Arthrobacter globiformis: one gene and its partner. The protein of the gene in region 1 interacts with the protein of each later gene in a pairwise test. Links are inferred from orthologs where the notes say so. Each region holds a gene or a part of one and is shown in the gene's direction. Other genes may lie near its edges.

Region 1 (3,706 bases):
GTGTCACGGGCCCTGACCAACCCGGACCGCGTCAATGTCCGCACCCGGCAGCGGATCCAGGCGGCCGCCGTCGAACTCAACTACACACCGAATTCGCAGGCGAAGGCGCTCAGTTCCGGCCGCACCGGCGCCGTGGGCGTCATGGTTCCGGACATCACCAACCCGTTCTATTTCGACCTCATCAGGGGTACTCAGCTCCAGCTCAAGGCGGCCGGGTACACCCAGCTTCTGGTGGACACCGAGGAATCGGACGAGGTTGAGGCCAGCACTTTGGAGCAGCTGCGCAAGAGCGCCGACGGCGTGATCGTGGCAGCCTCCCGACTCAATGACGATACCCTCGCCGCTGCCGCCGCCCGGATGCCCATGGTCACGATCAACCGTGACGTTTCCGGTGTCCCCGCGGTCATCATCGACACGCCTGCCGCCACCAGCCAGGCTCTCGACCACCTCATCTCGCTGGGCCACTCCCGGGTGGCATACATCGCCGGCCCGGCAACCTCCCAGTCCAGCACCCGGCGGTGGGCCACGCTGTCCGATGCGGCGGAAGAGCGCGGCGTGGAGGTGCGCAGGCTGGGTCCCTTCGCCCCGAAGACGCAATCCGGTGCCGCGGCCGCCGACGCGGCCGTGCACAGCGGCGTCACGGCCTGCATCGCCTTCAACGACCTCATCGCCATCGGAATGCTCCAGCGCCTCCGCGAACGCGGTCTCAGGGTGCCGCAGGACATGAGCATCGTGGGCTGTGACGACATCTTCGGCGCCGATTTCTGCAACCCGCCGCTGTCCACCATGGCCTCCCCGATCGAACAGGCTGGCCGCGTCGCGGTGTCCATGCTGCTGGCCCAGCTGAACCCGCTCGCTGGAGGCATCACGCGAAGCCGCTCCGTCATGCCGACACATCTGACGGTCCGGGGCTCCACCGGCCCAGCACCGGCTGCACGCTAGCCGGGACTCAGGCGGAAACAGTTGAGCCTTGCGGATTCCGCTGACTAGGCTGTTTCCCATGCGCACACTCCAAGCCAAGATCATCGAAGAAATGGGCGTCCAGCCCCAGATCGATCCCGCAGAGGAGGTGCGCAAACGCGTCACTTTCCTCAAGGAGTACCTCAGGGCCACCGGCACCAAGGGCTTTGTGCTGGGCATCTCCGGCGGCCTCGACTCGTCGCTCGCGGGGCGCCTCGCGCAGCTCGCCGTCGAAGAGCTGCAGTCAGAGGGTACGGACGCGCAGTTCGTGGCGGTCCGCCTTCCCTACGGCGTCCAGCACGACGAGGAGGACGCGCGGGTGGCCCTGGATTTCATCAAGGCCTCCAAGGAATGGACCTTCAACATTTCCGCCGCCGTCGACGGCTTCGAGGACGAGTTCGAAAAGACGGTCGGCAACGGGATCTCTGACTTCCACAAGGGCAACACCAAGGCACGCACGCGCATGATCGCTCAGTACGCCCTGGCCGGGGAACACAACTACCTCGTCATCGGCACCGACCACGGCGCCGAATCCGTCACCGGGTTCTTCACCAAGTACGGCGACGGCGGGGCCGACATCCTGCCGCTGTTCGGCCTGAATAAGCGGCAGAACCGTGCCCTGCTGGAGCATCTGGGCGCCCCGGAGCGGGTGTGGAAGAAGGTGCCCACGGCCGACCTCCTGGACGACAGGCCCGGCCGCACTGACGAGGACGAACTGGGCCTGAGCTACGACCAGATCGACGACTACCTCGAGGGCCGCGACGTGGGCGACAGCGCAGCGGAGCTGATCGAACAGAAATACCTGCGGACCCGGCACAAGCGCACTGTTCCGGTCAGCATCTTCGACACCTGGTGGAAGCACGAGGGTCCGGAAGAGGCCAGGGCAGGACTCTAAGCCGTTTAGCTGGGCAGCGCACCTAGGGCAGCAGCAGGATCTTCCCGCGGCCATGGCCACTGCGGCTGATTTCGAGTGCGTCGGCGGCCTCGATCAGCGGCATCCGGTGCGCGATAGTGAAGGTGATCTGTCCTTCGGCGGCGAGCGTCCCCACTTCGGCCACCCGGCCATCCAGCTGCTGAACGGCGACCAGCCCGGCCGTGGATGACTGCTCGCCCGGAACGGTGGTCACCGCCCGGCCGGCGGCCGGGAACAGCTCGGCTGTTGCTGCCAGCGAGTCCTCGCTCCCCACGGTGTCCAGGACTGCCGTGACCGTTCCGGCGTCCTCGGCCAACGCCCGGACCCGGTCGGCGAGACCTGGGCCGTACGTCACGGGTTCGGCGCCAAGCTCGCCAAGGTACTCCTGGTTGGCCTCCGACGCGGTGCCGATCACCCGGGCACCGAAGGCCTGCGCGATCTGGACCGCGGCCGAGCCAACCCCGCCGGCGGCGCCATGGATTAGCACGGTGTCCCCGGCTCCCACGGCGAGCTGCTTCAGGGCCGAGTACGCCGTGCCTCCTGCCACCGGGATGCAGGCAGCCTGCTCGAAGTCCACACCCGCCGGCAAGGGGGTCAGCTGGTCCGCCGGCACCACGGTTTCAGTCCGGTAGCCGCCCAGCCATCCGTTCCACATGACCTCGTCACCCACCGCAAACCCCTCGAATGCGGGTCCGACGGCGGTCACGACGCCGGCCGCCTCGCTGCCGGGCACCGCCGGAAAGTCCAGGGGAACCCACTTTTTCAGGTAGCCCGCCACGAGCTTCCAGTCCGCGGGGTTTACACTGACCGCCCGGAATTCCACCCGCACCAGGGCGTCACCCGGATCGGCCAGCTTCTCCGTGCCCACCTTCAGGACCTGCGGATCGCCGTATTCCTCAAAGTAGACCCGTGTGCTCATGACTCTGGCTCCTTCGGTGCTGTCCTGCGCTGTAGTGAAAGCGTAGGCAGGACGGTTCAGGCACTACAAGGAGCCAGATCGCCTCATCGAATCCGGTCAGGGCAGAACTTCCACCTCCCCCACCATGCCCATGTAGTCGTGGAGCGCGCAGATGTAATCGAACTCGCCGACCTTGTTGAACGTCACGGTGAACTTGGCGCCTGGTTCCATCAGGCCGGAGCTGAGGTCCCCGCCCCTAAAGTTCTTGGGACTTCCCACTGGGGCGAATATGTTCGCTGGCTCGCGGCCGAACGTTACAGTGTGCGGCGCACCCATCCCGGTGTTCGCGAAGGTCACAGTGTCACCGAGGTGGACGACAATCTCGTGGTGGACGAACCGCATCAGCATGGCGGTTTCGTTGTCCGTTCCGGCGATCACCTTGTGGTTGCTGGCCTGCTTGCGGGCAGCCTCCCATTGCTTCTCGCCGTCCCGCACGATCTTCCGTTCCTCCTTCTTGGTCTGGCGGTCGTACTGCGACTGGGTGAACGGGTACTCGGTTCCGGCAGCCCGCACGTGGACAGCACCCTTCATCGCCTTGCCATGAACGACGCAGTAGTACGTGAAGTTGCCGGCGTGCGTGAACCTCAGGGTGTAATGCTCCACCGCTTTGAAGCCGGTGTTGGAGACATTGGCCATGATTCCGGAGTTGTAGTACGAGTGGCCGTCATACGTTGTGCCGCCCTGCCGGCCCAGTTGCTTCGGATCAAAAGGGTTGAACGGCTTGAGCGGCTGGCCTTTGGCCAGGAATGTGACGGTGTGGATTTCTGCGGAGTTTGCCACCCACTGGATGCTGTCTCCGGCGTTGATATAGATGTTCGACGGAAGGAAGAACATGCCCTGGATGGCCTGATCTGAGGACTCCGAGCCGACCTGGA
Region 2 (3,691 bases), 600 kb from region 1 along the record:
AGTCGGGTCAAGCACGCTGTGTCCCTTCCTGTGTTGTTGCGTCCTGTGGCGTTCCAGCTGGCCGTTTTCCAGTCACTGCCGGAAGGCGGCCAGCCAGCCGCCTCATGGTGTTTTCCAAAGCGGCGTTGTAATCCGCCAGGAGTTCATCCCAGCTGGCTGTTGCCGAGGCGGGCAAAGCACGCACCACAATAGCGAATCCGGTGCCGTACTCGCGCAGCGAGACAGCGCCGGCTTCTCTAAGTCTCCTCTTAACGAGGTTCCTGGCAACAGCGTTCCCGACAGCTTTGGAAACGATGAAGCCGATGCGGCTGGGTTCGTCGGCTCCAATAGTTGCCGTATATAACACTACGTTCCGGCGTCCATTGCGGACGCCGGAACGTACAGTTGTTGAAAAATCGGTTGAAGTCCTCAGGCGGTTCCGGGTGGCAAGCACCGCTAATCTCGCAGAAGGAAGAAGACCGACAAGTCAGTATTTAGGCCGACAGTTCGGTGCGACCCTTGCCACGGCGGGCGGCCAGAATGGCACGGCCGGCACGGGTGCGCATACGAAGGCGGAAGCCGTGCTTCTTGGCCCGACGGCGGTTATTCGGCTGAAAAGTCCGCTTGCTCACGTTAGTTACTCCAGTGGATCAAAGGTGCGCCCACCCGATCAGTAAGGGGAAGAACTGGCCGACGCTAAGTTTTGTATGTGTCTGCTTCCCCTGAATTTCCCGGAACACGCGGAGCGTCCGGAAGTCCAAAATGGGTTCAGAAAGCAGGCACAAAGGACTCCACAACGTTAGGGCAAAACGCCGCAGGGAGTCAAACCAGCAAGCCACCCGCCGTGTTTCCCCAGCTGTGGCTAACGGGGTGCCGAACCTGTGGATGAAGCAGCTCACAATGGCCGTTTTCGAACCACAACGGTGTAATTATCCACAAGGCACTTCCCAGCTATCTTCTAGGCTTTTCATCCCCTAGAGTGTCCCAGTAGCCGATTATCCACGGACTGTGCATAACCCTGTGGATTAAGCCGGGCCAGGACCCTGGTTCCGGGCTTGCGGTTGCATGTAATGCAGGCAGCAAGCTTTGAGGAACCAAATTTGATGACAGTAGACGAAGCCAACCACGCCAACACTGTCGGAAGTTCCTGGCGGCGCGTGGTGAATCTTCTCGAACAGGACGACCGCGTTTCGCCCCGGCAACGCGGCTTTGTCATCCTCGCGCAGGCCCAGGGCCTCATCGGTTCCACCCTTCTCGTTGCAGTGCCGAACGAACTGACCCGGGAAGTGCTCCAGACCCAGGTCAAGGACGCTCTCGATGACGCGCTCCGCAACGTCTTCTCGGACGACATCCGCTGCGCGATCGACGTCGACACCGATCTGGTGCCCATCCACAAAGAGCCGGAACCCGCCGTCGAGCTTTCCCTCGCAAACGATCCCTCCGTTGAGCTGAAGCCCCAGCCCATGCTGCCGAGCACTTCGCACGAATTCGGCCGCCTCAACCCCAAGTACGTTTTCGACACCTTCGTGATCGGATCTTCCAACCGGTTTGCCCATGCCGCCGCCGTCGCCGTGGCAGAAGCCCCTGCCAAGGCCTACAACCCGCTGTTCATCTATGGCGACTCGGGTCTGGGTAAGACCCACCTGCTGCACGCCATCGGCCATTACGCCCGGCGCCTTTACAGCGGGATCCGCGTCCGGTACGTCAACTCCGAGGAATTCACCAACGACTTCATCAACTCGATCCGTGACGATGAAGGCGCCAGCTTCAAGACGACGTACCGCAACGTCGACGTCCTCCTGATCGATGACATCCAGTTCCTGGCCGGCAAGGACCGGACGCTGGAGGAGTTCTTCCACACCTTCAACTCGCTGCACAACAACAACAAGCAGGTGGTCATCACCTCGGACCAGCCGCCCAAGCTGCTGGCAGGTTTCGAGGACCGGATGAAGTCCCGCTTCGAGTGGGGCCTGCTGACGGACATCCAGCCGCCTGAGCTGGAAACCCGCATCGCCATCCTCCGGAAGAAGGCCCTCAGCGAAGGCCTCTCCGCCCCGGACGACGCGTTGGAGTACATCGCTTCGAAGATCGCCAGCAACATCCGCGAACTCGAAGGCGCCCTCATCCGCGTCACGGCATTCGCCAGCCTCAACCGCCAGCCGGTGGACGTCGCTCTCGCCGAGATGGTGCTCAAGGACCTCATCACCGACGACGGCGCCCAGGAAATCACGTCGGCCCAGATCCTGCAGCAGACGGCGGACTACTTCAAGCTCAGCATGGAGGAGCTCTGCAGCAAGTCCCGGACCCGGACGCTGGTGACGGCACGGCAGATCGCCATGTACCTGTGCCGCGAACTGACCGACATGTCGCTGCCGAAGATCGGCCAGGAGCTAGGCGGACGCGACCACACCACCGTGATCCACGCCGACCGCAAGATCCGTGAACTCATGGCCGAGCGTCGTGTGATTTACAACCAGGTCACCGAGCTCACCAACCGGATCAAGCAGCAGCAGCGCGACTCCTGATCCAAGGTTCTTTACCTTATTAACAGGTGCGTGTGGATAACCCTGTGGACAGTTAAGGGGACAACCGCGGTTAATGGGCTTAAAACCCTTAAGGCGTCTGTGGATCACGGAACCGGGCCAAAATCTTGTCAACATCCACAGCCTGTTTAAAACGTGCCGAACCCACAGTCCATGAACAGGGCTTAACCGCGGATCCGAGCCGTGAAACCGACTTATCCACAGTTTCCACAGCAGTTATTAACACTACTAATCCCAAAAAATCGAATTCCCTCAAACAACAATCTCCTTCCGCGACCTCCACGCACCGGCCCAAGCATCGGCCACCAGGCTGCCGGCAGAGCTGGCATCACTGGCGGGGATGGGGAAATCCTTGTAGTTCCGGCTAAGCTGTCTGCAGCGCTCCCATCCCTGGGTTTGTTCGCGGTCGGCCATGCGCGGACCATGCAGGTTCAGGGACTTGGGGGCAACGGTCTTGTGGGCTCCTTGCGAGTTCCCGTTCAGAAAATGGCAGCAGCAATGAAAGGCGGCACCCTTCCGTGAAGTTCAGAGTCGAACGGGACGTCCTGGCAGAAGCCGTCACATGGACAGCCCGGTCGTTGTCTCCGCGGCCGCCCGTACCGGTGCTCTCCGGCCTCCTCCTCAAGGCCGAATCCGGAACCGTCAGCCTGTCCAGCTTCGATTACGAGACCTCCGCACGGCTTGAAATTCCTGCCGACATCAGGGAGGAAGGCACCATCCTGGTCTCCGGCCGGCTCCTGGCGGACATCTGCCGCAGCCTGCCCTCGGCGCCGGTGGACATCGAAACCGACGGCAACAAGGTGACACTCACCTGCCGCCGAAGCAGCTTCCACCTGGCCACCATGCCCGAGGCTGAATACCCGCCGCTGCCTGCGCTGCCCACCATCACCGGAACTGTCGCCGGTGACGCGTTCGCCCAGGCTGTATCCCAAGTGATCATCGCCGCGAGCAAGGACGACACCCTTCCCATCCTCACGGGCGTGCGGATGGAGATCGAGGACGACCTCATCACCCTCCTGGCCACGGACCGTTACCGGCTCGCCATGCGGGAAGTTCCCTGGAAGCCCGTCACTCCGGGCATCTCCACCAGTGCCCTGGTCAAGGCCAAAACGCTGAACGAGGTCGCAAAGACTCTGGGCGGCAGCGGTGACATCAACCTGGCCATCGCC

Evidence for each region.
Region 2: the proteins of nadE (region 1) and dnaA interact in binary tests that used the Escherichia coli proteins (3 or more experiments, as listed by UniProt). The link is inferred for Arthrobacter globiformis from one-to-one orthologs.

The regions. Positions count from the first base shown.
Region 1 is NZ_JAUSZX010000001.1:836,311-840,016, reverse strand. Bases 1-2,927 are described here. They hold nadE (ammonia-dependent NAD(+) synthetase), read left to right. Parts: upstream 1-1,000; coding sequence 1,001-1,855; downstream 1,856-2,927. Other genes in these bases: QFZ23_RS03950 (cupredoxin domain-containing protein), read right to left, coding at 2,889-2,927; QFZ23_RS03955 (NADP-dependent oxidoreductase), read right to left, coding at 1,878-2,792; QFZ23_RS03965 (LacI family DNA-binding transcriptional regulator), read left to right, coding at 1-942. Outside these bases: more of QFZ23_RS03950, read right to left, coding at 2,928-3,706. UniProt on the Escherichia coli protein: Catalyzes the ATP-dependent amidation of deamido-NAD to form NAD. Uses ammonia as a nitrogen source.
Region 2 is NZ_JAUSZX010000001.1:232,221-235,911, forward strand. The notes cover bases 382-3,293. They hold dnaA (chromosomal replication initiator protein DnaA), read left to right. Parts: upstream 382-1,082; coding sequence 1,083-2,504; downstream 2,505-3,293. Other genes in these bases: rnpA (ribonuclease P protein component), read right to left, coding at 382-433; rpmH (50S ribosomal protein L34), read right to left, coding at 474-611; dnaN (DNA polymerase III subunit beta), read left to right, coding at 3,041-3,293. Outside these bases: membrane protein insertion efficiency factor YidD, read right to left, coding at 1-15; more of rnpA, read right to left, coding at 8-381; more of dnaN, read left to right, coding at 3,294-3,691. UniProt on the Escherichia coli protein: Plays an essential in the initiation and regulation of chromosomal replication. Binds in an ATP-dependent fashion to the origin of replication (oriC) to initiate formation of the DNA replication initiation complex once per cell cycle.